DNA from 4 places in the Rhodovulum viride genome. Region 3 is predicted to be linked to each of the others. Evidence: riboswitches for the same ligand, from Rfam matches in the RefSeq annotation. Region 3 holds a riboswitch; each other region holds the start of a gene.

Region 1 (7,233 bases), on a different contig from region 3:
ATCGGGTCCTGCGCGTCGGTCGCGAGCCCGCCGGCCTGCTGGATCACGAAGGCGATGGGCGCGCATTCATAGACCATCCGCAGACGGCCGCGCTCGTAGCCCTTGCGGGCATCGCCGGGGTACAGGAAGACGCCGCCCCGGGTCAGGATCCGGTGGGTTTCGGCCACCAGCGAGGCGACCCAGCGCATGTTGAAGTTCGAGGCCCGCGGGCCTTCCTCGCCGGCGAGGCAATCGTCGATATAGGCCCGGATCGGCCGCGACCAGTGGCGGTAGTTCGAGGCGTTGATGGCGAATTCGCGCGAGGTGTCGGGCACCTTCACGGCCTCGGCCACCAGCACGAACTGCTTGCTGTCGGGGTCCAGAAGGTATTCCTGGGTGCCCTTGCCGAAGGTGCAGACCAGCATCGTCTGCGGCCCGTAGATGATGTAGCCCGCGCCGATCTGTTCGCTGGCCGGGCGCAGCACGCTGGCATCGCCGGTCGCGGCCGCCTCGAAGATCGAGAAGATCGTGCCGATCGAGACGTTGACGTCGATGTTCGAGGACCCGTCGAGCGGGTCGATGGCGACGGCATAGGCGCCCGCGGGGTCAAGCTCGGCCACGACGTCCTGCTCTTCCGAGGCATAGAAGCGGACATTGGCGGTCTTCAGCCGCTCGCAGAAGGCGTCGTCGGCCATTAGGTCCAGCGCCTTCTGGGTGTCGCCGCCCAGGTTTTCGCCGACCGCGGCCCCCAGCGCGCCGCCCAGCGGCCCGCGCTGGATCACCCGCGACAGGTCGATGCCGACCTCGCAGAGCGCGTTCAGGATGGGCTGAAGTGCGGCGGGGATATGCTGCAAATCCCGGATCGGATTCTCTCGTTGCATAAATTTCTCCCGAATCTGGCGACGCGTTGTCGATACCGGTTGCTAAAGGATGACGGCATGGTGGAGAATTTAAAAACGCGGAACCTGTGTTAGATTTTTTTGAAAACCTCATGTCGACACTCCGACCCGAAGCGGTAACCTTCAAGCAACTCAGGGCGTTGCGCGCCGTGGCCGAGCACGGGACCCTGACGGCGGCGGCCGAGTCGATCCACCTGACGACGCCGGCCGTCCATACCCAGCTGCGCCAGCTCGAAGAGAATTTCGGCGCCCGCCTGGTCGATCGCGGCCCCCAGGGCGTGGCGCGACTCACGCGCCAGGGCGAGGCGGTTCTGGTGGGCGCGCGCGCGATCGAGACCGCGCTCGAGGCCTGCGTCGATCATGTGCGCGCGCTTAACGACGGGATGGAGGGGATGGTGACGCTGGGCGTCGTCGCCACCGCCAAGTATTTCGCGCCGCGCCTGGTGGCCGAGCTGCACCGCGCCTTTGCCGAGATCGACGTGATCCTGCGGGTGGGCTCGCGCGAAATGGTGGTGACGGCGCTGCAGGCGGCAAGCGTCGATATCGCGATCATGGGGCGGCCGCCCCGGGTGCCCGAAGTGCATGCGACGGTGCTGGGACCGCATCCCCATGTGCTGATCGCGCCGCCCGATCACCCGCTGGCCGGGCAGGAGCGGATCGCGGCCGAACGGGTGCTGGCCGAAACCTTCCTCGCGCGCGAGGTGGAGTCCGGAACCCGCGTCCTGATGGATCGGTTCATCGAGCGGCTGGGCAAGGGGCGTCCGCAACGGGTGATCGAGCTGGAAAGCAACGAGACCATCAAGCAGGCGGTGATGGCGGGGCTCGGGATCGCGCTGATCTCGCGTCACACGGTGGTCGAGGAACTGGCCGCCGGGCGGCTGGTCGAGCTGGATGCCCCCGCGCTGCCGCTGGTGCGGCAGTGGTTCCTGGTCCATCGCAGCGATACCGCGCTCAGCGCGGCCGGCCGGCGCATCCACGGCTATATCGTGGGCCGCCAGGGCGCGTTCCTGCCACGATAGGCCGGTCTCCGGCCCCGAATTTTCGCAGAAAATTCGCGCGAGCCCCCAGGCGGTCGGTTTCCCTGACAAAGCGCGGCAGGGCCCTTGACCTTCCAGCGACTGGAGGCCCTATCTGAGGGGGCATCCCGTCCGACGGACGCTGCACGGAGGCTGTCATGACCGCGATCACCACCACCAGGCTGAAGCTCGAAGGGCTGCATTGCGCGGGCTGCGTGCGCCGGGTCGAGCGCGCCCTGACCGAGCTGCCCGAGGTCGAGGCCGCCCGGGTCAACCTCGCGACCGGCACCGCCGAGGTCGAGCATTCCGGTCCGCCCGCGCCGCTGATCGGGGCGGTCGAGGGGGCGGGCTTCGGCGTCGCCCGGACCGACATCTCGCTCAACGTCGAGGGCGCGACCTGTGCCTCCTGCACCGGCCGGATCGAGCGCACGCTGCTGGCCCAGCCCGGGGTTCTGTCGGCGGCGATGAACCTCGCGACCGGTCAGGCCCGCGTGACTGCGGCCGAGGGCCTGGCCGATGCCCGTGCGCTGTCCCGCGCGGTGACCGAGGCAGGCTATCCGGCGACCCCGCTGACCGCCGAGGCGCGGCCCGAACCCGGTGCGGCCCAGGCCGCCGAGGCCCGCAAGCTCGCTCGCAGGGCCTGGATCGCGGGTCTGCTGGCGCTGCCCGTGGTGCTTCTGGAAATGGGCGGTCACGTGATCCCCGGCGCCCGCGAGGCGCTGGCCGGGATCGTCTCGGAAACCGGGCTGCGCGTCGTTTCGTTCCTGCTGACCACCGCGATCCTCGCCGGTCCGGGCCGGTCCTTCTTCCTGAAGGGCGTGCCGCTCCTGCTGAAGGGCGCGCCCGACATGAACGCGCTGGTCGCGCTCGGCACCGGCGCGGCCTGGGGCTATTCCACGCTCGCGACCTTCGCGCCCAGCCTGCTGCCCGCCGGAACGGCCCATGTCTATTTCGAGGCCGCGGCGGTCATCGTCACCCTGATCCTGATCGGCCGCACCCTCGAGGCCCGCGCCCGGGGCCGCACCGGCGAGGCGATCCGGCATCTGATGGGGCTGCAACCGCGCAGCGCCCGGGTCGTCACTGAAACGGGTCTCGAGGACCGGCCCGTCGAGCTGCTTGCTCCCGGCGATCTGATCGAGGTCCGCCCCGGCGAGCGCATCCCCACCGATGGCGAGATCGTCGAGGGGCAGGGGCCGGTCGACGAATCGATGCTGACCGGCGAGCCGATGCCCGCCGACAAGGCGCCCGGCGATGCGGTCACCGGCGGCACCGTAAATGGCGCCGCCGCGCTGAGGTTCCGCGCCACCCGGGTCGGCCGCGAGACCGCGCTGGCCCAGATCGTGGCGATGGTCGAGACGGCGCAGGGCGCCAAGCTGCCGGTGCAGGCGCTGGCCGACCGGATCACCGGCATCTTCGTGCCCGCCGTCCTGGCCGCCGCCGCGCTGACCGTGGCTGTCTGGCTGATCGTCGGGCCCGACCCGGCGCTGGGCCTCGCACTGGTCGCGGGCGTCTCGGTGCTGATCGTCGCCTGTCCCTGCGCCATGGGGCTGGCCACGCCGACCTCGGTGATGGTGGGCACGGGCCGCGCCGCCGAAATGGGGGTTCTCTTCCGCAAGGGCGATGCGTTGCAAAGCCTGTCGGGCGTCGCGACGGTCGCCTTCGACAAGACCGGCACCCTGACCGAGGGCCGCCCCGAACTGACCGAAGCGCGGCTGGCCGAGGGCTTCGATCGCGGCGAGGTCCTGGCCGCTGCCGCCGCGCTCGAGGCCCGCTCGGAGCATCCGCTGGCCCGCGCCATCCTGGCCGCCGCCCCCGATCATCCCGAGGCCGAAGGGGTCGAGGCGTTGCCCGGTTTCGGCGTCAGGGGCCGGGTCGGCGGCCGTGATGTCCTGGTGGGCGCCGAACGGCTGATGGCGCGCGAGGGCATCGCGCTTGGCCCCCTCGCGGCCGAGGCGGCGACGCTGGCCGCAAACGGCGCAACCCCGGTCTTTGTGGCCCTCGACGGGCGCGCGGCGGGGGTGCTGGCGCTGGCCGACCCGATCAAGCCCTCGGCGCGCGCGGCCATTGCCGGGCTCCACCGGATGGGCGTCGCGACCGCGCTGATCACCGGCGATACCGAGCCGACCGCGCGCGCCGTCGCGGCCGAGCTTGGCATCGGCCATGTGGTGGCAGGCGTTCTGCCCGGCGGCAAGGTCGAGGCGCTGGAGGGGCTGCGCGCCGAGGGCCCGGTTGCCTTCGTCGGCGACGGGCTCAACGACGCGCCCGCGCTGGCGGCGGCCGATGTGGGGCTTGCCATCGGCACCGGCACCGATGTCGCCATCGAGGCGGGCGACGTGGTGCTGATGTCGGGCGATCCGCAGGGCGTCGTCAACGCGCTCCATGTCAGCCGCCGGACGCTGGCCAATATCCGCCAGAACCTGTTCTGGGCCTTCGCCTATAACGTCGCACTGATCCCGGTCGCGGCGGGGGTGCTTTATCCGCTGAACGGGCTCATGCTGTCGCCGATGCTGGCGGCGGGCGCGATGGCCTGTTCGAGCCTCTTCGTGCTGTCGAACGCCCTTCGGCTGCGCGGGCTCGGGCCGCTGGAGGCCCGGTCATGAATATCGGCGACATCTCGAAGGCGACGGGCCTGCCCGCCAAGACCATCCGCTATTACGAGGAGATCGGCCTGATCCGGCCTGCCCGGGGCGCCAATGGCTACCGGCATTTCTCGGAAACCGACCTGCACAACCTGACCTTTCTGGGCCGGGCGCGGTCGCTCGGCTTCTCGATCGAGGAATGCCGGGCGCTTCTGGCGCTTTATACCGACAAGGCCCGGGCCAGCGCCGATGTGAAAGAGATTGCCCGCACCCATCTGGCGCAGATCGATGCCAAGATCCTGGAGCTGCAGGCGATGCGGGCGACGCTTGCCGATCTGATGGCCGCCTGCGCGGGCGATCATCGTCCCGACTGCCCGATCCTCAAGGGTCTGGCCGGAGAGCCCTGAGCCGCCCGCAATTGGGCTTTGACAATGCGCGCCGATGGGCTAGGCAGGAGCGACTTCGGTTCCGGCCCGCAAGGCCGGAGAAAAGGGAACGCGGTGCGCCCCCGCAAGGGCAACTCCGCGGCTGCCCCCGCAACTGTAGGCGGAGAGCGCGGCTGACAGACGCCACTGGGCCTGTCCCGGGAAGGCCAGCCAAGCGACGACCCGCAAGCCAGGAGACCTGCCGAAGCGACGATCACCCTTTCCGGGCGCGGGGCGCGCCCCGGAGCGGCCAGCCCGCAGCGGTGAGACAGATCACCGTCCGGGGGGCTGGCCCGATCCCGCCGCGCCCCGGACCGCCCGCAAGGGCAGGGAAGGCAGGGCGATGAACGATCCGGAGACAAGACCGGCCGACCGAGACGGAGCGCGCGCATGAGGGGGCAGGGGCTCTTCTGGGCGCTTGCGCTGCTGGTGGCGGCGCTTTTCGGGCTGTCGCTGCTGATCGGCCCGGCGGGACTGTCGGTCGGCGACAGCCTCTCGGCGCTTCTGGCCGGGCGCGGCGAGGCGGCGGTGCTGGTCATGCGCGAGATCCGCCTGCCCCGCGCGATCCTGGCCGTGCTGGTGGGCGCGAGCCTCGGGCTCTCGGGCGCGGCGCTGCAGGGCTACATGCGCAACCCGCTGGCCGAGCCCGGCCTGATCGGCGTCTCGTCGAGCGCCGCGCTGGGTGCGGTGCTGGCACTGCAAACGGGGCTTGCCTCGGCGCATGTGCTGGCGCTGCCCGCTTCGGCGCTGACCGGCGCGCTGATCGCCGTCTCGCTGCTGCTGCTGCTGGCCGGACCCCGCGGCGGGGCCTTCACGCTGATCCTCGCGGGCATCGCCCTTTCGGCGCTGGCGGGCGCGCTGACGCAACTGGTGCTGAACCTCTCGCCCAATCCTTACGCCACGGCCGATATCGTGTTCTGGCTGATGGGCTCGCTCGCTGATCGCTCCTTCACCCATGTCTGGCTGGCGCTGCCGCTGACTCTTCTGGGCTGGTTGATGCTGGCCGGTCTCGGCCGCGGGCTCGATGCCCTGACGCTGGGCGAGGATGCGGCGGCGGCGCTGGGCATCCGGCTCGGGCGGCTGCGCCTCGCGCTGGTCCTGGGTGTCGCGGCCTCGGTGGGCGCGGGGGTGGCGGTCGCGGGCGCCATCGGCTTTGTCGGTCTGATCGTGCCGCATCTGCTGCGCCCGCTGGTGGGCGCCCGGCCCGGGCGGCTGCTGGCGGCCTCGGCGCTGGGTGGCGCGGCCCTTCTGCTGGCCGCCGATATCGGCGTGCGTCTGGTGCTGCCCGACCGCGACCTCAAGCTGGGCGTCGTCACAGCACTGATCGGCGCGCCGCTGTTCATCCGGCTGATCTACCGCACCCGGGCGGAGGCGGGCGCATGACCGGGCTTGAGCTTTCGCATCTGACCGTCCGGCGCGGCGCCTGCCCTGTGGTCGATGATGTCACCGCACGGCTGTCGCCGGGCGACTGCGTGGGCCTTGTCGGTCCCAATGGCGCGGGCAAGACCACCTTGATGCGCGCAGCCCTCGGCCTTCTGCCGCACAAGGGCACATCGAGCCTCGCGCGCCTGCCCGCGCCCGAGCGTGCCCGCGCCGCCGCCTGGCTGCCGCAAACGCGCGAAATCGCCTGGCCGGTCAGCGTCGAGACCCTGGTCGGGCTTGGCCGCACGCCGCATCTGGGGCCGGGCCAGCGTCCCGGACCCGCCGACCGCGCAGCCGTCGATGCCGCGATGGCGCGGCTCGAGCTGGCCGGGTTCGCTACGCGCCGCGCGACCGAGCTGTCAGGCGGCGAACAGGCGCGGGTGCTGATCGCCCGGGCGCTGGCGCAGGAGGCGCCCGTGCTGATGGCCGACGAACCCATTGCCGGGCTCGACCCGGCGCATCAGTTCACAACCATGGCGCTGTTCGCGCGCCTCGCCGCCGAAGGCCGCCTGGTGATGGTCTCGCTCCACGATCTGGGGCTGGCGGTCCGGTTCTGCACCCGGCTTCTGCTGATGCATCGCGGCCGTCTGGTGGCCGACGGCCCGCCCCGCGCGGTGCTGAGCGAGGCCAATCTGGCCGAGGTCTTCGGGCTGCGCGCCTATCTGGCCGAGACCCCCGACGGCCCGGTCTTCCAGCCGCTCGAGGTGGTGCGATGACCCCCAATTCACGCCCGGCCGAGGAGCCTGCCGCATGATCGACCCGATCCTGTCCTTCCTTCACACCGGCGGCGCGGCGATGTGGGCCATCGCGGGCCTGTCGGTCGCCACGCTCAGCCTGATCCTCTGGAAGCTCTGGGGCCTCGCGCGGATGGGCGCCTTTGCGGGCGCCCGGGCCGAACGCGCGGTGCGGCTCT
Region 2 (7,233 bases), on a different contig from region 3:
CCAAAGACCATCGACTTCACCGTCGATTACCTGCGGCCCGGCCTGCCGCGCGACGCCTATGCGAGGGCCCGCGTCAACCGGTCGGGGCGGCGTTATGCCAGCGTCCTTGTCGAGGCCTGGCAGGACAACCGCGCCCGGATTTTTGCGCAGGCGACCGGCCATTTCCTGATGCCGCCGCGCGATGACTGAGGCGGTGCTGCGCCCGGACCGGGACGCGATCGCGGATCTCGGCCATCGCCGGGTGCTGGCCATCGCGCTGCCCATCGTGCTGTCGAACCTGACCGTTCCGATCCTCGGTGCGGTCGATACCGCCGTGGTCGGCCAGATCGGCGCGGCGGCCCCGATCGGCGCGGTCGGCGTGGGCGCGGTGGCGCTGGCCTCGGTCTACTGGGTGTTCGGCTTTCTGCGCATGGGCACGACCGGACTGACTGCCCAGGCGCGGGGCGCGGGCGATGCGGCCGAGGTGGCCGCGATGCTGTCGCGCGCGCTGATGATCGGGCTGGTCGCGGGACTTGCCCTGATGGCCTTGCAGATGCCGCTGATCGCCGCCGCGCTGGGCCTCGCCCCCGCCAGCGCCGAGGTCGAGGACATGGCCCGCCAGTATATGGCGATCCGGATCTGGTCGGCCCCGGCCACCATCGCGCTTTACGGCATCAATGGCTGGCTGATCGGGCAGGAACGCACCCGCGCGGTTCTGGCGATCCAGCTCTGGATGAACGGGCTCAACGTCGGGCTCGACCTGCTTTTCGTGCTGACGCTGGGCTGGGGAGTGCCGGGCGTTGCACTGGCGACTTTCCTGGCCGAATGGTCGGGCTTGGCGCTGGGGCTCTGGTTCTGCCGAGACGCGTTTCGCGGCACCGCCTGGCGGGCCTGGGCGCGGGTGTTCGACCGGGCGCGGCTGCGCCATATCGCCGGGGTGAATAGCGACATCCTGATCCGGTCGCTGCTGCTGCAGGGGATCGTGCTGTCCTTCCTCTTCCTCGGGGCGGGCTTTGGCGACGTGTCGCTGGCGGCCAACCAGGTGCTGCTGCAGTTTCTGAACATCACCTCCTATGCGCTGGACGGGTTCGCCTTTGCCGCCGAGTCGCTGGTCGGCCAGGCGATGGGCGCGGCATCGGTGCTGGCGCTGCGCCGAAGCGCGGTGCTGACCAGCCTCTGGGGCCTGCTGTCGGTCGTGGTTCTGGCCGCGATCTTCGCCGGATGGGGCGGCGCCATCGTCGATCTGATGACCACCGCGCCCGAGGTCCGGGCCGAGGCGCGGGTGTTCCTGCCCTATATGGTGGCCGTCCCCGTCGCAGGCATCGGCGCCTGGATGCTTGACGGCATCTTCATCGGCGCCACCCGGACCGCGGACATGCGCAACATGATGGTGATCTCGGCCGCGATCTATGCCGCCGCCGTAGCCCTGCTGTTGCCGCTTTTTGGCAATCACGGGCTGTGGCTCGCGCTTTTGCTGTCCTATGTCGCGCGCGGCGTCACGCTGGGGCTGCGCTATCCGGCGCTCGAGGCCGCGGCGCGAAGCCGGCAGGCGGCCTGACGGCCCGATGCCGTCGGACTAGAGGATCTCGTCCTCGTCAAACAGCGGCTCGGCCGCGACCTCGCTGGCCCAGGTGCCGATCCGGTCTTCGGCCCGGTCGGCAGCCGCGATCGCGGCCAGGTGAAAGACCGCATTGCCCTCGTTCACCACCGGCAGGATGGCGCGGCCGACGATGATGCCGGGTTCGGCGGCGCGGATCTCGGCCTCGATCTCGCCGAACGGGTCCGAGACCACCGCCAGCAGCTCGCCCGCCTCGACGACGTCGCCTTCGGACCGGTAGGTGCGCAGCAAGCCGCCCTGCGGCGCCCTGAGCCAGCGCGACACCCGGCAGTCCAGCGGCGCGCGCCGCGCCTTCGGCACGCCCTTGGCTGGGATCATGCCCCGGTCGAACATCACCCGCAGCACGCCCGACAGACCGGCCCGGACCGCGACCTCGTCGAAGCGCAGCCCCTCGCCGCCCTCATACAGCAGGATCTGCACGCCCATCCGCGCCGCCGTCTCGCGCAGCGAGCCATGCCGCGCCGCAGAGGTCAGCACCACCGGCGCCGCGAAAACCCGGGCCAGCCGGGTCAGCTCGGGATCGTCCGGCACCACGCGGACCTGCGGCAGGTTCGTGCGATGCACCGCGGCCGAATGCAGGTCGATGCCGATTTCGCAGCGCGCGACCACCTCGTCGACCAGAAGATGCGCCAGCCGCGAGGCCATCGAGCCGCCCGACGACCCGGGAAAGCAGCGGTTGAGGTCGCGCCGGTCGGGCAGGTAGCGCGACAGGTTGAGAAAGCCGAAGGCATTGACGATGGGAATGGCGATCAGCGTGCCGCGCAGCGCCCCGAGCGCGGGCAGGCTCAGAAGCCGCCGGACGATCTCGACCCCGATCACCTCGTCGCCATGCACGCCCGCGGTCACGAACATCGCGGGGCCGGGGCGGCGGCCATGCACGACATGGGCCGACATGGTGACGGGGGTATGGTCCGACAGCACCGACACCGGCAGGTCCACCGTGCGGCGGGTGCCGGGCGGCACGGTCGCATAGCCAAGCGTGAAGCCCTCGCGCGGGGTCATCTGGCGTCTGGGGAAAAGGACCTCATCGTCACGGGATAGCGCCGCGCCGGGGGCGCTGGCAAGGGCCTCGGCGCGCGGCCGCCCCTTGGGCGATGCATTGACAGCGGCGGGCGCGGTCCCCATTGATGAGAGGCGTTCTGGTGCTCCCGCGAGGGAGTGAAAAGGGAAGCCGGTGCAAGTCCGGCGCTGCCCCCGCAACTGTCAGCGGCGAGCCCCCGCCCCGAACCGCCACCGGCCCCGGCATGCGCCCGGCCGGGAAGGCGGGCGGATCGGCCGAGACCCGCAAGCCAGGAGACCTGCCAGCGCGCCGAACCGCCCCCCGGGCGGCGGGTCCGGAGGCCGGGCGCATCTGTCATGCGCCCCTTGCCTGTCGGCCCGCCGATGCCCTCGGGGCCAGTGGCCGCGTTTTGCCTGCGACATGGGGCGCGGCCTTCACCTTGTCCCTGACCGGCCCGGGGCGGGCCCGGCCAGGGGTGCCGACCGGAAGGAGTTGCGCCGTGCAACCCAAGGACCTGACCTCGAACGAGGCCTTCAAGGGCTTCACCAATACCCAATGCCCGTTCCTGCCCTGCCATCCGGGCGTCGAGCGCGAATTCAACTGCCTGTTCTGCTACTGCCCGCTGATCGCCTACGAGTGTCCCGGGCCGTATCAGGTCTACACCGATGCCAACGGGCTGACGCGCAAGGACTGTTCGGCCTGCACGCTGCCCCATGACGGCTACCGGCAGTCCTGGGGTTTCATCCAGCGCTGGCTGGAATATCCGCAGCCCTGGTCGGGCAAGCCGCAGACCGATCCGCCGATGCGCCGCCCGCGTCCCCAGGGCGGCACTGGCGAGGACGCCGGCGACTGACGGGCTGTCGGCCCCCGGGGCCCTGCCGTTTCGCCGGGACCGACTGCCGGGCAGCAGCTGTCCGGGGCCTGCGGATCGTGGCGGGGCCGGTCCTGCGGACCGGGGCGGACGTGGGGCGCACCGACATGCTCCGGGCATGCTCCGGGCACGCTCCGGGCGTCGTTCCGACACTGTTCGGGCGCCGCAGGGACCCGCTTCGGTCGAGGTGTTCAAGAATTCGCCGCATTCAGGACCGTGTCGCGGCATCGGGTTTAACCGGCTGGCAAGGAATGTTGACCAAATCTGCCGCCCGGGGCGCCGGCGGGGGCGGGGGCCTCTTCGCGCAACATTCGGGCCCAAGGGCAAACCATGGCATATTTCCGCTCCGACAAGGACTATCCCTATCTTCTGGCCGAGCTTGCGGCCGAATTCCGCGCTATCGGTCGCTCCTTGCCCGCAGCGCCGGTCCAGCTTGCCGAAACCGGGGCATTCAGCGTGGGCTACGACGGGCCCAACAATTTCCTCGTGATCCCCAACGCCTATTTTCCGGCGTACTTTGCCTGGATGAACGACGGCGATGACACGATCACCGGTGGCTGGGGCGCCGATGTCCTGTTCGGCAATGGCGATCGCGACCGGATCTGCGGCATGGGCGGCGACGACACCCTGGCGGGCGGCGACGACGATGACGTGCTTTATGGCGGCGACGGCAATGACGTGCTGTTCGGCGGCGGGGGCAACGATCTTCTGGTCGGCGGGGCCGGGGCCAACCTGCTGAGCGGCGGCGACGGCGACGACGTGCTCGACACCCGCTACGGATCGCAGCTTGCCCCCGGCCAAAGCGACTGGGCCGCCTTCCGCACGGGCAAGCTTGCCGCGGGCGATGTGCTTTTCGGGGGCGCGGGCAACGACACGCTGGACAGCTCTTATGGCGATGACCGGCTTTACGGCGACGCGGGCAACGACGTGCTGCGCGGCTGGGACGGCGACGACTTGTTGGTGGGCGGCGCGGGTGACGACTGGCTGACCGGCGACAATGGCAACGACCGGCTGGCGGGCGGCGACGGGCGCGACACGCTCAGGGGCAATCTCGGCGACGACACGCTCGAGGGCGGCGCGGGCGAGGACCGGATCGAGGCCGGCAACGGCGATGACGAGATCGATGGTGGCGCCGGCCGCGACGTGATTTATGGCGGCAACGGCAACGATCATATCATGGCCGGGTCCGGCAATGACTGGGTCGATCCGGGCGCAGGCGACGACGTGGTGATGCTGGGCGCGGGCGACGATTTCGTGGCCGCGAGCGACGACTTCGGGCGTGGCGACGACCAGATCTATGGCGGGGCCGGCAATGACTGGATCCATGGCGGGCGAGGCGACGACAAGCTGTCGGGCGGGTCCGGCAACGACCGGCTGAACGGCGGCGCCGGGTGCGATCTGCTGATCGGGGGGCCGGGGGCCGATGTGTTCGAGTTTCGCGGCGCCTCCGGGGTCGACACCATCGCCGATTTCGGCATGTCCGACCGGCTGCACATCCAGCAGGGGATCAACGGGCTCGGCGATTTCGACGCCACCGATCTGGCCGCGCGGATCACCGGCACGCCGGTCGGCAGCTATCTCGATCTGGGCGCGGGCAACGGGATCTTCTTCCTTGGCGTCAGCGCCCACGCCCTCGACCACATGCTCGACACGCAGCTTGAGTTTCTCTGAGATCGGGAACGGTCGCACGATCCACAGGCAAGGCCCGTGGGTCGCGCGCCGCGCGGTCTAGAACTCCAGCGAGTTGCGTTCGCGGTAGCCCTGCAGGAAGCTGGCAAGCCGCTGATCGGCGGGGTTCTGGAAAATCTCGCGCGGGGCGCCGGCGGCGACCAGCTCGCCCCGTTCCATGAACACTACCCGGTCCGCGACATGGGCAGCAAAGCCCATCTCGTGGGTGACGACGACCATGGTCATGCCCTCGGCAGCAAGCTGTTTCATCACCGCCAGCACCTCGCCCACCAGTTCCGGGTCGAGCGCGCTGGTCGGCTCGTCGAACAGCATGATCCGGGGCTGCATGGCGATGGCGCGGGCGATGGCCACGCGCTGCTGCTGGCCGCCCGACAGGCGGCTGGGATGGTTGGCCTCCTTGTCGGCCAGCCCGACCTTGGCCAGCGCCTCGCGCGCGCGCGCGGTCGCCTCGGCGCGCTTCAGCCCGCGCACCCGTTCCAGCCCCTCGGCCACGTTCTGCAAAGCGGTCATGTGCGGCCAGAGGTTGAACTGCTGGAACACCATGCCGATGTCGCGCCGCATCTCGCGCAGCCGCCGCCCGGACATCCGCCGCCCGCCCGGGGTCTCGTAGCCGATCAGCCGGTCGTCGATGCGGACCTCGCCGCTGTCATATTCCTCAAGGAAGTTGATGCAGCGCAGCAGCGTCGACTTGCCCGACCCGGACGGCCCGATCAGGCAGGTCACCTTGCCGGGCGGGATGTCGAGCGTGACGTTCTTCAGCGCCTGGAAGTCGCCATAGAACTTGTCGACATTCCGCAGATGCGCGGAAGCAGGGGCGGTGGGCTCGAGGGACATCGGTCAGCTTTCTTCGAGAAGATAGTGGGTGAAGCGGCGTTCGAGGCGGCGGCCGAACCGCGAAATCACCTCGACGAAGCCCCAGAAGAACAGCGCGAGGATCAGGATCGGCAGGACGAATTCGAAGGTCTCGCTCATCATCGTCTGGGTCTGGAACATGATCTCGGGCACGGTGATCATCGACAGGATGACGGTTTCCTTGGTCAGGATGATCGCGAAATTCACCAGCGCGGGCAGGGCCGAGACCATCATCACCGGCAGCATGATGCGCCAGACGATGGTGCGCCCGGGCAGGCCGATGGCGCGGGCCGCCTCGATCTGCCCCTTCGGGACCGCATCGAAGCCCGCGCGCAGGATCTCGGTGAAATAGGCGGCGCCGTAAAGCGACAGGCCCAGCACGCCCGCGGGCAGCGCGTCGAGCCTCAGTCCGATCAGCGGTCCGCCGTAGTACAGCACGAAAAGCTGGACGAGGAAGGGCGTGCCGCGGATGAATTCGACATAGGCCCGGATCGGCCAGCCGACCCAGAACCGGGGTCCGAAGCGCCGGGCCATTTCCAGCAGGAACCCAAGCACGAGCCCGCCCGCGGTGCCCAGCACCCAGGTCAGAAGCGTCAGCCCGAAGCCGGTCAGCAGGTCGGGGCCGTAGCGGTGCAGCATCTCCAGCATCAGACCGTCAGCCTCCGTTCCAGAAGCCGCCCGGCCGCGGCGATCACCAGGTTGATCGCGAGATAGAGGAAGGCGGCGGCGAGGTAGATTTCGAGGTATCGATAGGTCGAGGAGGCGATCGACTGGCTCATCCGGGTGATCTCGACGATGCCGACGACGGTCACCAGCGAACTGGCCTTCACAAGCAGGATCAGCTCGTTGACGATGGCGGGCAGGCCGATCTTCAGCGCCTGCGGCAGCAAGACCCGGACCCAGAGATCGCGGGGCGTCATTCCGATGGCCAGCGCGGCTTCGGCCTGGCCTTTCGGGATCGCGTTGATGGACCCGCGCAGCACCTCGGAGAGGTAAGCGGCGGCGCACAGCCCGACGGTCAGCACGGCGGCGGCCAGCGGCGGCACGTTGATGCCCACGACCGGCAGCAGGTAATAGGCCACCAGAAGCTGGATCAGCAGCGGCACGCCGCGAAAGAAGCTGACGTAAAGCCCGGCGGCCCGGCGCAGCGCGGTCCGTTTCGACAGCGCCGCCGCGCAAAGCAGCGCGCCGAGGATCAGCCCCTGTGCACAGCCCAGGACCGAT
Region 3 (7,233 bases):
CCGAGGTGCTGGCCGAATTCGCCGCCCGGCTGACGATGCCGCTTCTGATGGCCAATGCCGATCTCTCGGCCGAACCGCAGCTGAAGGACAGGATCCGGAAATCGGTCGTGATCGAGGAAGCGGGCGAACGGATCGGCGTGATCGGCCTCACCCCCCGCGACAACCCCGAACTGGCCAGCCCCGGCCCCAATATCGTCTTCACCGATCCCATCGACGCGGTCCAGGCCGAGGTCGACCGCCTGACCGCCGAGGGCATCGACAAGATCGTCCTGCTCAGCCATTCGGGCTATGAGGCCGACAAGCGGATCGCGGCAGGTACCAGCGGCGTCGATGTGATCGTCGGTGGCCACAGCCATACGCTTCTGTCGAATACCGACGAGACCGCCGCAGGCCCCTACCCGACCATGGTGGGCGACACCGCCATCGTGCAGGCCTATGGCTATGGCAAGTATCTCGGGCGGCTGAACGTGGTCTTCGACGATGCGGGCAAGCTGGTCTCGGCCGAGGGCGCGCCGATCCTTCTCGATGCCTCGGTCGCCGAGGATGCGGAGGTCAAGGCCCGGGTCGCCGAACTGGCGCAGCCGCTGGAAGAGATCCGCCAGAAGGTCGTGGCCGAAACCACCGCCCCCATCGACGGCGAACGCGGCTCCTGCCGCGCGGGCGAATGCCAGATGGGCAATCTGGTGGCCGAGGCGATGCTCGACCGGGTGCGCAGCCAGGGCATCCAGATCGCGCTTCAGAATGGCGGGGGCGTGCGCGCCTCGATCGACGAGGGTCCGGTGACCATGGGCGAAGTGCTGACGGTGCTGCCCTTCCAGAACACGCTGTCCACGTTCCACGTCCCCGGCGCGACGGTGCGCGCGGCACTGGAACACGGGCTGAGCCAGGTCGAGGAAGGCGCGGGCCGCTTCCCGCAGGTCGCGGGGCTGCGCTTCACCTGGGACCCCGAGGCCGAGCCCGGCCAGCGGCTGCGCACGGTCGAGGTGCAGGAAGGTGCCGAGTGGCTGCCGCTCGATCCCGAAAAGTCCTACGGGCTTGTGTCGAACAACTATGTCCGGAACGGCGGCGACGGCTATGCCATGTTCCTCGACGCGCGCGAGGTCTATGATTTCGGCCCCGATCTGGCCGATGTGACGGCCGACTATCTGGCCGCCCGGGCGCCCTATACGCCCCGTCTCGACGGGCGCATCGCCACCGAGTGACCTCGGCCCGGGCGGCGCGTCCAGTCACGATGCCCCGCCCGGCGGGCGCGGCCGATCTTCCGGCTTGATCTTGCGCCCCCGGGCGGGTTCAACGGGGTCCGACCCGGCCCCGCGAAGGTTCCCCGATGCCCGACCCCGACCCCGCCGCCCCGATCGCGGGCACCCGCCCGCCCCCGCTCGCGACTGGGGTGCTGGTCGCGGGCGCGGGCTTTGCGGGCCTCGTCGCGGCCATCGAGGCGCGTCTGCAAGGCGCGGCGGTGACGCTGATCGACCCGGCCCCCCCGCCCCTGCTGGGCGGCAATACCCGCCATTGCCGCAACATCCGTCTGGCCCATGACCGCGAGACGCCGTGGCAGCGCGGCGGCTATCCGGCGGCCGAGTTCGCCACCGATCTGGCGCGGCTTTCCCCGCCCGAAACCGGCCTCGGGGGCGTTCTGGCCGAGGGCTCGACCGGGCTCGGCCCCTGGCTGGCCGCCCGGGGCGTCGCCTTCGAGCCCTGGGCCGAGGGCAACCTGCCCTTCTCGCGCCGCACCGCCTTCTTCCGGGGCGGCGGGCAGGCGCTGACCAACACGCTTGTCCGTTGCGCCGAAGGGCTGGGGGTCGAGATCCTTTGCGGCTGGCGGATCGAAGCGCTTCCCCAAGGCTGGGCCGAGGATCGCACGCTGGTCCTGACCGCCGAAACGCCCGACGGTCCCCGCGCCCTCGAGGCCGGGGCGCTGATCCTCGCCTCGGGCGGCTACGGCGCCAACCGGGCCGAACTGATCCGCCATCTCGGCCCCGGCGCGGATGCGTTCGCCAATCGCGGCACGCCGCATCAGCAGGGCGCACCGCTTCTGTGGCTGATGGCCCATGGCGCAAAGACGGCCGGGCAGCCCGGCGACGGGCATCTGGTCGCCGTCGATGCGCGCGCGCCACGGGACGACGCGGGCATCGTCAGCCGCGCCGACGGGATGCAGGTCGGCCTTGTCGTCGACGCGGACGGGCGGCGGCTCCGCGACGAGGGCGCCGAGACCGGATCGGCGCGCTATTCGGTCTGGGGCCGGGCGCTGGCAGAGCGCGCCGATCCGCGCGCCTGGCTGATCCTCGACGCCGAGGGCGCCCGGCGGCTGCCGCCGCTCCTCTACCCGCCGCTTGCCGCCGACAGCCCGACCGAACTCGCCCGGCTCTGCGGCATCGATGCCGAGGGGTTGACCCGGACGCTGCAGACAGCAACGGAAGACGCCCCGCTCGACCCGCCCCGAAGCCGCCCCGACGGCGTGCCCCTCACCGGGTCGCCCGTCGCGGCGATCCCGCTGGTGCCGGGGCTCGGCTTTACCCGCCACGGGGTCGCGGTCGACGCGACCGCGCGGGTCCGGCTCGCGGGCGGCGGCACCGCGCACCGGGTCTTTGCCGCGGGCGCCGCGATGACCGGCGCGGTGCTGGGCGAGGGCTATCTTTCCGGCACCGGGCTGACCGTCGGCGGCGTCTTCGGCCGCATCGCCGGGGCAGGCGCGGCCGCGCTTGCGGGCCCCGCCGCCAACCGCCCGCGCCCCGCCGCCGTTCCGGCCCCGGCGGCGACGGACCCCGCTCCGCCAGAGCCCGAGCCCTGGGCCGAGGCCGCCCGCGCGCTGAACATCTGCAACACCTGCGGCTTCTGCACCGGGCTTTGCGCGGTCTTTCCGGCGGCCCGGCGGCGCCCAAGCCTCGCGGCGGGCGATCTGCGCCATCTGGCCCATCTCTGCCATGACTGCCGGTCCTGCCATTACGACTGCCAATACGCGCCGCCCCATGCGCTGGCCGTCAACCTGCCCGCGGCGCTGGCCGCCGCGCGCGCCGCCGATCACGCAGCAGGGCTGCCCCCGCGCCTGCCCGACCTGATCTTCCTGATATGCCTGATCGGCCCGCCGCTGGCCGCCCTGATCCTGCTCCCGCCCGGAGTTCTTTTTTCCGCCCGAAACGGGCCGGGCGCCTTCTATGCGGTGATCCCACACGCGGCGATGGCGGGCGGCGCGGCACTGGCCTTCGCGGGGGCCGGTCTTGGCCTCGGGCTGCGGCTCTGGCGGTTCTGGCGCGCAACCGGCGGCCCACCCGCCCGGCCGTCGCTTGAAAGCCTCGGCCGGGGCTGCCGCGATGCGCTGACGCTGGCCAATCTCGGGGCCGCACGCGCCTGCGACGGGGCGCACGGCCCGGTCGGGCGGGCGCGGCGCTGGAGCCATCACCTGCTGGTCACAGGCACCGCGCTGACCGCGCTCGCAACCCTTGCCGGAGCCGTCCTGCATCTTGGCGGCGCGCTGGCGCCCTATCCGCTGGCCAGCGCGCCCGTGCTGCTGGGCAGCCTTGGCGGCATCGCCATGCTGGCCGGGCTCGCCGGGCTCGAACGCTGGCACCGGACCGCCGACCGCCGACCGGCCGCGCCGCGCATGCAGGCCGCCAATCGCGGGCTTCGGGCGCAGCTTGCCATCGTCGCCGCCTCGGGCCTTGCGCTTCTGGCCTTGCGCGACGGCGCCGCCATGGGGCTGATGCTGGCGCTCCATCTGGGCGCGGTGCTGGGGCTGGTGCTGGCGCTGCCCTTCGGCAAGCTCGGCCATGGCGGGTTTCGCAGCCTCGCCCTGATCCGCCATGCGGGCGAAGAGGCCGCCCGCCGCCCCGGCCCCGACCATCGCGCTTGACAAGACCCGCGCGGGGCGGGCATGACACGCGGCGCTGGTGCCCGCCTCAGGACGGGTGAAAAGGGAATGCGCCAGAGGCCGGAGTCGATGCATCGGGCCTTCAAGCGCAGCCGCCCCCGCGACCGTGACCGGAGAGGCCGCCCGATGCCACTGGCCCGATGAGGCTGGGAAGGCAGGGCCGCCGCCAGAGGCCCCGCCTCTGACATCCGCAAGCCGGGAGACCTGCCAGCCCGAACGACGTGAACCGGACGGGGTGTTCCGGTGTCGGGTCCGGCTTCGGCTCTGCCCGCGCTTCGCCCTTGTCCCCCGACCAAGTGGGGCCCGACGATGAGTGTTTCCGTTTCCTTCTGCCGCCGGGCCTGTCCGGCATGAGCGCGCCCGAACCCGCCCCGGTCGAGCTGCTGGTCTGCACGACCTGCAAGCGCCGCCAGCCCGCCGATCCCGATACCCCCCGTCCGGGCAGCCTGCTTCACGAGGCCCTCCGCGCCCATGGCTTGCCCGACGGCGTGCGCCTTGTGCCCGTCGAATGCCTCTCGGCCTGTGCCTCGGGTTGCACCGTCGCGCTGCGGGGGCCGGGCCGCTGGACCTATGTCTATGGCAATTTCGACGAGACGACCGGCGCGCCCATCCTCGCCGAGGGCGCCCGTGCCTATCGCGACGCCGCCGACGGGCTCGTGCCCTGGCGCGAACGCCCCGAGCATTTCCGCAAGAACTGCATTGCCCGCATCCCGCCCATGGAGGCCCTGAAATGACCGATCTCGCCAAGCTTCCCGTCACCGTCGTCACCGGCTTTCTCGGCTCGGGCAAGACCACGCTGATCCGCCACCTGATGCAGAATGCGGGCGGCCGCCGGCTGGCCGTCCTGGTCAACGAATTCGGCGATGTCGGCGTCGATGGCGAGATCCTGAAGGGCTGTGCCCTGCCCGACTGCCCGGCCGAGAACGTGGTCGAGCTTGCCAATGGCTGCATCTGCTGCACCGTCGCCGACGAGTTCATCCCGACCATGGAGGCGCTGTTGCAGCTTGACCCGCGCCCCGACCACATCCTGATCGAGACCTCGGGGCTGGCGCTGCCGAAACCGCTGCTGAAGGCCTTCGACTGGCCCGCGATCCGCTCGCGCATCACCGTCGACGGGGTGATCGCGGTGGCCGATGCCGAGGCCGTGGCCGCGGGCCGCTTCGCGCCGAATGTCGCCGCGGTCGATGCCCAGCGCGCCGCCGATGACAGCCTCGATCACGAGACGCCGCTGTCCGAGGTCTTCGAGGACCAGATCGCCTGCGCCGATATCGTGCTGCTGACCAAGCCCGATCTGGCCGGGCCCGAAGGCGTGGCCGCCGCCCGCGCCGTGATCGAGGCCGAGGCGCCGCGCCCGCTGCCCGTGGTCGAGGTGACCGAAGGCGCGGTCGATCCGCGCGTGATCCTGGGACTTGGCGCGGCCGCCGAGGATGATCTGGACGCCCGGCCCAGCCATCACGACAGCGGCGCCGAGCATGACCATGACGAATTCGAAAGCGTGGTGATCGATCTGCCCGAACAGGACGACCCCGAGGCGCTCTCGGCCCGGATCGAGGCTCTGGCGCGCACGCAGAACATCTTGCGGGTCAAGGGCCATGTCGCGGTCGCGGGCAAACCGATGCGGCTTCTGGTGCAGGCGGTGGGCGCGCGGGTGCGCCATCAGTTCGACCGGCCCTGGGCGCCGGACGAGACCCGCGCCACCCGGCTTGTCGTGATCGCCGAGCATGACGATATCGACGAAGGCGCGATCCGCGCGGCTCTGAGCGCCTGAGGCCGCCCCCATGCATGTCGTCTTCCGCGAAAGCCACGGGCTCGAGGAAACCGCCGTTCCGACGGATCTGGGTCAGGACCCGGCCGATCTGGCGGTGCTGTCCTTTTCCGACAGCGATCTCGGGGCCTTCGCGGCGGGCTGGCATCGCGGCGGCGGCCCCGAAGGCCGGATGCCCACCCTCAGGTTGGCCAATCTCGCGGCCCTGATCCATCCGCTCTCGGTCGATACCTATGCCGAGCGCACGCTTTCGGGGGCGAAGGGCATCCTGATCCGGCTGATCGGCGGGCGCGCCTATTGGGAGTACGGGCTGACCCAGATCGGGGCGCTGGCCCGCGCGCATGGCATCGCGCTGGCCGTGCTGCCCGCGGACGGGCGCCCCGATCCCCGGCTCGACGCGGCCTCGACCCTGCCGGTCTCGACACTGCGGCGGCTGTCCGAACTTTGCGACGAGGGCGGTGCGGTCGCGGCGCAGGCGGCACTGGCGCAGCTGGCGCTGGCCGCGGGGCTTTACGCCGCGCCCGTGATCGGCACCAAGACCGTGCCCGAAATGGGCGCCTGGAGCCCCGAGGGCGGCGCCGTGCCCGCGCCCGACCTGTCGCCGGTGGATGCCCCCCGGATCGTCCTGACCTTCTACCGCGCCTATGTCACCGCCGCCGATCTCGGCCCCGTCGAGGCGCTTTTCGACGCGTTCCGGGCGCGCGGCTGCGCCGTCACCGGCCTCTTCGTGCCGTCCCTGAAGGCGCCCGAGGCGGCGCGCTGGCTGGCGGACCAGCTGCGCGCCCTGAGCCCTGCCGCCATCGTCAACGCCACCGCTTTCTCCGGCAAGGGCGAGGATGGCAGCTCGGCGCTGGACGCGGCGGGCGTGCCGGTCTTTCAGGTGGCGCTGTCCGCCGCGCCGGAAACCGCCTGGGCCGAGGCCGAGCGCGGGCTTTCCCCCGCCGATCTCGCCATGCATGTGGTCCTGCCCGAGGTCGATGGCCGGATCTTCGCGGGCGTTGCGTCCTTCAAGGAGGCGGGCACCCGCGACCCGCATCTGCAATTCGCCCGCATCGCCCATCGCGCCCATCCGGGCCGGATCGCGGCCATCGCCGACCGCGTCATGGCCTGGACCGGCCTTGCCCGCACATCGCTGGCCGACCGCCGCCCGGCGTTGATCCTGTCCACCTATCCCGGACGGCCGTGGCAGATGGCCCATGCGGTGGGGCTCGATGCGCTGGCCTCGGCCGAGGCGGTTCTGGACGATCTGGCCCGCGCGGGCCTGCCCACCGCCCCCACAGGCGATCTGGCCAAGGCCCTCGGCCGCGAGACCCTGAGCTGGCCGCTCGCGGACTACCACACCGCGCTGGCCACCCTCCCCGTACCCCTGCGCGACGCCCTGTCGGACGCCTGGGGCGCACCCGAGGCCGATCCGGCCTGCCGCTACGGCGCCTTCCAGTTCGCGGCCACCCGGCGCGGCGCGGCGCTGGTGGCACTCCAGCCCGAACGCGGCACGCCCGAGGCGCGCGAGGGCGATTATCACGACCTCTCGCGGGTGCCCCGCCACGGCTATGTCGCCTTCTACCTGTGGCTGCGCCGCGCCATGGGCTGCGATGCGCTG
Region 4 (7,233 bases), on a different contig from region 3:
GCTGGCCGCCGACCGTGGCCGCGCGCCCTGCATGCCCGCCGAACACGGGCCAAGCGGCGCCAAGGCGCTGTTCGCCGCACTCGAGCGGATGGTGCGGCAGGGCTTCGATGCCGACCGCGACCTGGCCGAGACCTTCCTGCACCGCTATGGCAGCCATGGCCGGTTCTCGGGCCCTGGCCCGCGCCGCGGGCACCCCGGCGCGGGTGCCCCGATGCCAAGCCCCGGGCCCAAGCCGCCGTCCCCCTCCGCGCCGCCCGATGCGGTGCAGAAGCGCCTTCGCCCCCGCGCCGGCGCGGACGACCGGAACCTCTGCGAACGCGGGCTTGCGGTTCTTGCCCAGGCGACCTCCACGCTTCCCGAACGGGTCGACCGTGACGACGCCGTCGCCGGGGTTCTGGGGATCTGCGCCGACACCGCGCTGAGCCTTGCCGACCTTCTGGGCGAGGTCCGGGATGTCTGCCCCGATCTCGACGAGGACATCCTCGATGCCTCCGAGATGCTGCAGCTTCTGGCGGTCGAGGACGATCCGGCCGCAGCCGCCGATGCCGTCACGCTTCTGCTGCAATTGCGGCGCGGGTTCGAGACCCGGCTGAGCGCCTGAGGAACGCCGCAACGACGCCATGCAATGGCCATTTTCGAGCGCATAACTGTTTCAGATGCCACAACAAAACGCCTGCTTCCGCCGGGCTGGCGCAGTCTCGGGCGAGTCGCAGGCCAGAAAATGGGGATTGGACCCGTGATGCAGGATGCATCTGCCTCCGCGCGCCCCGAAGCCGCCCGGCCCGAAGCCCGTCACCCGGATCTGCTGGGCGATGGGCTTGACGGGTTTGCGCCGGTCGCCGAGCGTCTGGCCACCCTGCGCGCGGCGCTGGCCGATCTCGGCCGGGTCGGCGACGCAACCGCCGCGCGCGGCGCGCTCCGGCTGTCCGCACAGCTTGACGCGCTCGAACCCAGCGTGACCTTCATCGGCCAGGTCAAGGCGGGCAAGACCTCGCTGATCAACGCGATGCTGGGCTGGCCCGACCTGTTGCCCGCCGACGTGAACCCCTGGACCTCGGTCGTGACCTCGCTCCATCTGGCGCCCGCCCCTCAGACCCGCGCGGGCGAGGCCCGGTTCCGCTTCTTCGACCGCGAGGAATGGGCGCGGCTGGTCGAAAAGGGCGGACGTCTCGGCGAACTGGCCAGCCGGGCCGGGGCCGAAGACGACCTTGACAAGGTCCGCCGCCAGGTCGAGCGGATGCGCGAGAAATCCCAGGGCCGCCTCGGTCGGCGGTTCGAGCTGCTGCTGGGCCAGGAGCACCGCTATTCCGCCTTCGATCTGGGGCTCGTCGAACGCTATGTCTGTCTCGGCGACGATTTCGACGACGAAGAGGATGGCGCCGACGCCCGGTTCGAGGCCGCGGGCCGCTTCGCCGACATCACCAAATCGGCCGATCTGCAGGTCGATCATGCGGCGATGCCCATGCGCCTGTGCCTGCGCGACACGCCCGGCGTCAACGACACCTTCCTGATGCGCGAACAGATCACCATCGGCGCAATCCGCGACAGCCGGCTTTGCGTGCTGGTGCTGTCGGCGCATCAGGCGCTGTCCAGCGTCGACATGGCGCTGATCCGGCTGATCGCCACGGTCAAGGCACGCGACGTGGTGATCTTCGTCAACCGCATCGACGAGCTTTCCGATCCGGTCCCGCAAGTGGCCGAGATCCGCGCCTCGATCCGCGCCACGCTGAAGGCGCAGAACGGCCCGGTGGACGCGCCGATCCTGTTCGGCAGCGCGGTCTGGGCCGCCCATGCGCTGAGCGGCACGCTGCCGGATCTGCCCGAAGGCAGCCGCCGCGCGCTGCAGCGCCTGGCCCGGGAACGCTTTCAGGGCGGCGAGGACCCGCAGACCCAGCTGCGCGGGGTCTGGGACATGTCCGGCCTGCCCGCGCTGTACCGCACGATTGCCGAGCGCCTCAACGACGGCGCTGGCCGCGAGGTGCTGGACCGCATCGCCCGCAGCACCGCCAATCTTGCCCGCAGCATCGGCGCCGCGCAGGGCACGGCCCTTCCCGCAGGCGCGCGGCCGACAGTCGACCGGGCCACGCTCGAGGCCCAGATCGCGGCCATCGCGCATCGCGCCGAAGAGGCCCTGGCCCGCGTCATCGACCGCGAACAGACCGAGTTCCGGACCCGGCTGGAGCGGTCGCATCGCAGTTTTCTCGACCGCGCCACGGCGGCCCTGATCGCCCATCTGGAAACCCAGGGCGAAGGCACCGTCTGGACCTACGAACCGACCGGGCTCCGGATGCTGCTGCGCTCGGCCTGCCAGCTTTTCGGCACGCGGATGCAGGCCGCAGCGCGGGGCGTGCTGGACGAGCTCGCGCGCGATATCGCCGCTGTCTACCGCAATGCGCTTGGGCTTGACGGCGCGTTCACGGTCGAGGCCCCCGACCCGCCCCGGATCGGGCCACCGGTCGACATCGCGCGCACCATCGCGCTGGACGTCAAGGGCAGCTGGTGGCGCCGCTGGTGGACCCGCCGCCGCGGCCATGGCGCCTTCGCCGCCGATTTCCACGCGATGATCCGGGACGAAACCCTGCCGATCCTCGATGCCCTGCGCCACGACCATGCCGAACGGGTCCGCGCCGATCTGATGGCGACATTGGCCGGTTTTGTCGACGACCAGCGCGAAATCGTCGAGGCCCTGACCCGCAAGGACGAGGTCGCGCCCGACGCTCTGGACGTGGCGCTGCGGAGGCAGGCCCGGCAGGATCGCCTGCAGGCCATCGAAAGCGCGATGACGACGATGCTGAAAGAGGCGGCCTGAGAGCTGAAAGAGGCGGCCTGAGACCCGCCGACGCCCGAGACCTGCGGAAGAGACTGTCAGATGAGCGACCCCTACGACCTTGATATCCGGGCGATGCTGGAACGCGCCCAGGCGATGGACGCGGCACCGGCCCGGCCGCGCCCGGGCGAAAGCGGTGCGAGCCGTCCGGCGCTGGCCCCCGAAGAGGCCGTGCGCGCGCAATTCGGTGGCCGGGACCGGTCCGACGCCCTGGAGACCACGCCCGACGCCGACACCAGCTCTGACCGTCCCGCAGCAGATCCGGACAACGCGGTCGAGACGGGCGCGGACCAGATCCCGCACGGGAGCTCGGAACCGCCGCAGACGGACACCTCTGCCCCCCCGGCCGAGGCCACACCGCCCGAGGCCGACCCTGAATTTGCGCCTGCACCTGAACCTGACAAGGATGCCCTTGCAGCCGGCGCCGATCCGGCCCGCCCAGCCGATCCGGTCGAAGTCGAGGTTCGCCCGCATCTGCCCGCCTTCGCCGCACACCCGAACCCTGCCGATCTGCCCCCCGGGGCACGGCCCTGCCTCGCGCTGATGGGCGAATTCAGCGCTGGCAAAAGCACGCTGATCCATCTGTTGATCGGCCAGTCGCCGCTGCCGGTGAAGGTGACCGCGACCCAGCTGCCGCCGGTACGGCTCTCCTACGGCTCTGCCCCTGCCTGGCGCGAGGATCGTTTCGGCCGCACCGAACCCGTCGAGATGGACGACCTGCACCGTCTGTCGTCCGCCGAAACCCGGCTGATCCAGATCCATGCCGAAGCCGAGATCCTCAAGCTTTGCGACCTGATCGACATGCCGGGCATTTCGGACCCGAACATGGGCTCGGAGGTTTGGGAAAACGCCATCGGCCTCGCGGACGGGGTGATCTGGTGCAGCCATGCGACCCAGGCCTGGCGCCAGTCCGAAGCCGCGGTCTGGGACATGTTCGCCGACCGGCTGGGCGAAACGAGCCTTTTGCTGCTGACCCGGTTCGACAAGCTGGTGACCGAGCGCGATCGCGCCCGGGTGCTGCGCCGGGTGCGGCGCGAAACCGAAGGGCTTTTTGCCGACATCTGCCCGATCGCCCTGACAGACGCGCTGGACGCACGCGATAACCCGGCGCGCTGGGCTGCCAGCGGCGCCGACGGGTTTGGCCATGCGCTGCGGCAGGTGCTGCGGCTGCTGGGCGCAACGGCGAACGACCGGGACGCGCCGGTCCTGCTGGACCCGGACTGGCGCGTCGGCGGGGCTGGCATGCCCGTGCGTCCGCGGCGGGTACAGATCGACGAAAGCCGCACCCGGAGCCCGCGGCCCCTGCGCGCACAACGGCCCGGCGCAGCCCCCCCGCCGGCCTGACGCCGGCCTGACCAGACGTCCGGTCCATAGCAAGGCGTGTAAGCCCGCTAAGGTCCATTCCGTTGCACCCCCTTGGCACGCGACGCGCGCTTGTGCGCTATTGCCAGTGGCCGCCGCCGGAAATTCGGATAAACTCGGGCACGATGCCGCTGACCATCACCATTCAGGCGCTGCGACGCGCGATTCCCGATTGCCGGGTGATCGCATTCGTCGACTTGTCGGCGCGGCTGGTGCTGCGGGCCGAGGCCGAGCATCCTCAGCCGCAGGAATTCTACGATGCGCTTTGTCTTCGCGGCGCCCTGCTTCTGGGCGGGCAGGCCGCCGCCGCCTCGACCGAAGTGTTCGGGACCGATCAGGCGCCCCCCGAGGCGGTACTGCTGCACGGGGGCCGGTTCGAGCTTTTCGTGCGGGCGCCGCGCGACCCGGACGAGGCACTTTGCGCGGTGATCGGAGGCGAGGCCGATATCGCGGCCGCGCTTGCCGCCATGCGCGCCACCATGGCCGAAATCGTCGAGATCGTCGATGCCGCGCCCCCGGCCACCGCGGCTGGCGGGTCGCAGGAGCGGGGCCGCTGAGATGGCCGGGCTCGAGCGTCTCAACGCCGCGCTGGCCAAGCTGAGGGGCGCCGAGGCCGCCGCCGAACGCACGGTGCCCGGGGGCGTGGACGGGATCGTCGAGGTGCCGCTGACCGAGATTTCGGAAACGATCCTGCCGCGCGAAATGACCATCGGCGACGGGGCGGGACAGGAAATCCGGCTGCTGGCGGCCCGTCGGCGCCTGTTGCGGGTGGGCCGCACGGGGCCGGTCACACCGGACGCGACGCCGATCCCGGCCGAGCCGCCAGAGGCCACCGGCGATCCCGCCGAGCCGCTGATTGCCGCCTTTCACGGCCGGGTTCGCCCCTTCGTCGCCAAGGCGGCCGAGCTGTCGGTCGCCGCGAGCCGCCCTCCCTACCGGGTCGATCCGACCGAAGCGGGATGTTCGGTCGAGGCGCTGCGCGCGGCCGCAGACCGCGACTGGACCGCGCCTGCGGCCAGCGCCCCCACGCCCGAGACCCGTCCTGACCCGGCCGGAGAGACCGTCACCCCGCCGCCCGATCCGGTCGGCACCTGTCTTGCCCGGGCAACGGCCGGGCTGCGGCTGCGCGAGGGCCAGATCGTCGCGATGCAGGGCGATGCCGAATTTGCCCACCGGCTGACCGGGTTCACCGGGCTCGGGCTCGGCGCGATGACCAAGGCCGCAGGAGACGGCCCCGGGACCACCTGCGCGATCTTGCGCGCGCCCGCGCCGCTGAACCTTCTGCTGGTGCGGGTCGCCCACGGCCGGGACGCCGCGCTTTTCCTGACCCCGACCGACGAGCTTCCCGCGATCCTCGCCCTCTGCCGCCCGACCGGACCGGCCGCAAGGAGTGCGCCGCTTGACAGGGCCGGGAGCCCGGATTAACGGACAATTGTCTTGGTTCGCCCGGAAACGGGCGATGAAAAGGGAACGCGGTGCGGCCTTCGTCGGCTCAATTCCGCGGCTGCCCCCGCAACTGTAAGCGGCGAGCGCGGCTGATCGTGCCACTGGGGGTCCTCCCCGGGAAGGCCAGCCAAGCGAGGACCCGCAAGCCAGGAGACCTGCCAGGACGATCACCCAGCCTGTCCGCGGGGCGCGGCGCAGGCGGCGGTCCATCCGCAGTGGTGACGCATCACCGTCTGCGGGAGGCATGTCTTTCCAAGGACCCCACGACAGGACGGACCGCCCGCCGCGGCGGTTCCCGAGACCGGAACGGAACCGACATGACCAGACCCACCCTTTGCCTCACGCTCGGCCTCGCCGCGCTGAGCCCCCTGTCCGCCCTGGCGCAGGAGGCCCGGTCCAGCCTGATGCTGGACGAGATCACCGCCAGCGCCAGCCTCACGCCCATCGCCACCAACCGGACCGGCGCGACGGTCGAGACGCTCGAGAGCAGCGAGATCGCCGCAGGCGGTCAGAATCTGGGCCAGACCCTTGCCACCCTGCCGGGCGTGTCGATCACGCAGAATGGCGGGCTCGGGCAGACCGCCACGCTTCGGATTCGCGGGCTTGGAAACGGCTATATCGCGACCCGGATCGACGGGATGGGCTTTGCCGATCCCTCGGGCACCCCCGCCGCGCTCGACTTCGGCACCCTGACCGCCGGACTGCTCTCCAGGATCGAAGTGCTGAAGGGCTCGCAATCCGCGCTTTTCGGCGCGAATGCCATCGCGGGCGTTGTCGACATCACCACATGGAGACCGGAAAAACTGGGCTTTTCGGGGCGCGCCACGGTCGAAACTGGCACCTATGGCAGCTACTCTGCCGGTCTGAGCCTTGGCCAGAAGACCGAACGCGGCGAAATCTCGGCCACGATCTCGCATGTCGAAACCGACGGCTTCTCGACCCTGTCGGGCAATGACGAAGCGGACGGCTTTGACGAAGATTCGGTCTCGCTCAATGCCGCCTACGATCTGACCGACACCCTTCGGCTGGGCTTCTCGGGATTCTATTCCGACGGAAACTCGGACTATGACAGCGACGTTACCGACACGAACCCGATCACCCGATCGGAGGCGACGCGAAAAGGCCTGCGCGCCTTCGCCCAATTCGCGATCGGAACGGTCGACAACGAACTGTCGCTGGCGCGCACGCAGACCGAGCGCAGCTACCGTTCGAGTTTCGGGACGTCCCTTTATGATGGCACCAGCCGGGCCGCCAGCTACCTCGGAACGGCCTCTCTGGCGGCCGGGACCGACCTGTCCTTCGGCGCCGACTGGAAGCAGGACGAGGCCACGCTTGACGGCGAGACCTATTCGGTCATCAACCGCGCGCTCTTTGCAGAGCTTCGCCAGGCCGCGACCGACGACATCGATCTGTCGCTTTCGCTGCGCTACGATGATTATTCAAGCTTTGACGATCAGGTGACCGGCCGCGCCGCGCTGGCCTGGCGGCTCCAGCCCGACCTGATCTTCCGCACCTCTCTGGGCACCGGCTATCGCGTCCCCGCGCTTTACGAACTTTACGGCACCATTACCGGCGACACGGTCGGCAACCCGGACCTC

The links. A riboswitch is a leader RNA that binds a small molecule or an ion and turns the genes downstream of it on or off. The one in region 3 is predicted to bind cobalamin.
Region 1: another riboswitch for cobalamin. It lies ahead of BYZ73_RS09845 (FecCD family ABC transporter permease); the one in region 3 lies ahead of BYZ73_RS07290 (DUF1636 family protein).
Region 2: another riboswitch for cobalamin. It lies ahead of BYZ73_RS16975 (cysteine-rich small domain-containing protein); the one in region 3 lies ahead of BYZ73_RS07290 (DUF1636 family protein).
Region 4: another riboswitch for cobalamin. It lies ahead of BYZ73_RS02115 (TonB-dependent receptor plug domain-containing protein); the one in region 3 lies ahead of BYZ73_RS07290 (DUF1636 family protein).

The regions. Positions count from the first base shown of each region.
Region 1 is NZ_MUAV01000009.1:129,084-136,316, forward strand. Features, by position in the region: gene BYZ73_RS09825 (class 1 fructose-bisphosphatase) at 1-860, opposite strand, end outside; gene BYZ73_RS09830 (LysR family transcriptional regulator) at 971-1,897, shown strand; gene BYZ73_RS09835 (heavy metal translocating P-type ATPase) at 2,053-4,494, shown strand; gene cueR (Cu(I)-responsive transcriptional regulator) at 4,491-4,880, shown strand; cobalamin riboswitch at 4,920-5,119, shown strand; gene BYZ73_RS09845 (FecCD family ABC transporter permease) at 5,289-6,281, shown strand; gene BYZ73_RS09850 (ABC transporter ATP-binding protein) at 6,278-7,036, shown strand; gene BYZ73_RS09855 (MotA/TolQ/ExbB proton channel family protein) at 7,071-7,233, shown strand, end outside.
Region 2 is NZ_MUAV01000024.1:34,527-41,759, reverse strand. Features, by position in the region: gene BYZ73_RS16990 (PaaI family thioesterase) at 1-189, shown strand, start outside; gene BYZ73_RS16985 (MATE family efflux transporter) at 182-1,537, shown strand; gene BYZ73_RS16980 (succinylglutamate desuccinylase/aspartoacylase family protein) at 1,556-2,599, opposite strand; cobalamin riboswitch at 2,721-2,917, shown strand; gene BYZ73_RS16975 (cysteine-rich small domain-containing protein) at 3,097-3,450, shown strand; gene BYZ73_RS24025 (calcium-binding protein) at 3,799-5,139, shown strand; gene BYZ73_RS16965 (amino acid ABC transporter ATP-binding protein) at 5,197-5,991, opposite strand; gene BYZ73_RS16960 (amino acid ABC transporter permease) at 5,995-6,657, opposite strand; gene BYZ73_RS16955 (amino acid ABC transporter permease) at 6,657-7,233, opposite strand, start outside.
Region 3 is NZ_MUAV01000006.1:206,387-213,619, reverse strand. Features, by position in the region: gene BYZ73_RS07300 (bifunctional metallophosphatase/5'-nucleotidase) at 1-1,202, shown strand, start outside; gene tcuA (FAD-dependent tricarballylate dehydrogenase TcuA) at 1,328-3,850, shown strand; cobalamin riboswitch at 3,872-4,094, shown strand; gene BYZ73_RS07290 (DUF1636 family protein) at 4,219-4,602, shown strand; gene cobW (cobalamin biosynthesis protein CobW) at 4,599-5,636, shown strand; gene cobN (cobaltochelatase subunit CobN) at 5,647-7,233, shown strand, end outside.
Region 4 is NZ_MUAV01000002.1:148,268-155,500, forward strand. Features, by position in the region: gene BYZ73_RS02090 (P-loop NTPase family protein) at 1-601, shown strand, start outside; gene BYZ73_RS02095 (dynamin family protein) at 740-2,809, shown strand; gene BYZ73_RS23685 (dynamin family protein) at 2,870-4,171, shown strand; gene BYZ73_RS02105 (hypothetical protein) at 4,315-4,746, shown strand; gene BYZ73_RS02110 (hypothetical protein) at 4,748-5,614, shown strand; cobalamin riboswitch at 5,611-5,812, shown strand; gene BYZ73_RS02115 (TonB-dependent receptor plug domain-containing protein) at 5,953-7,233, shown strand, end outside.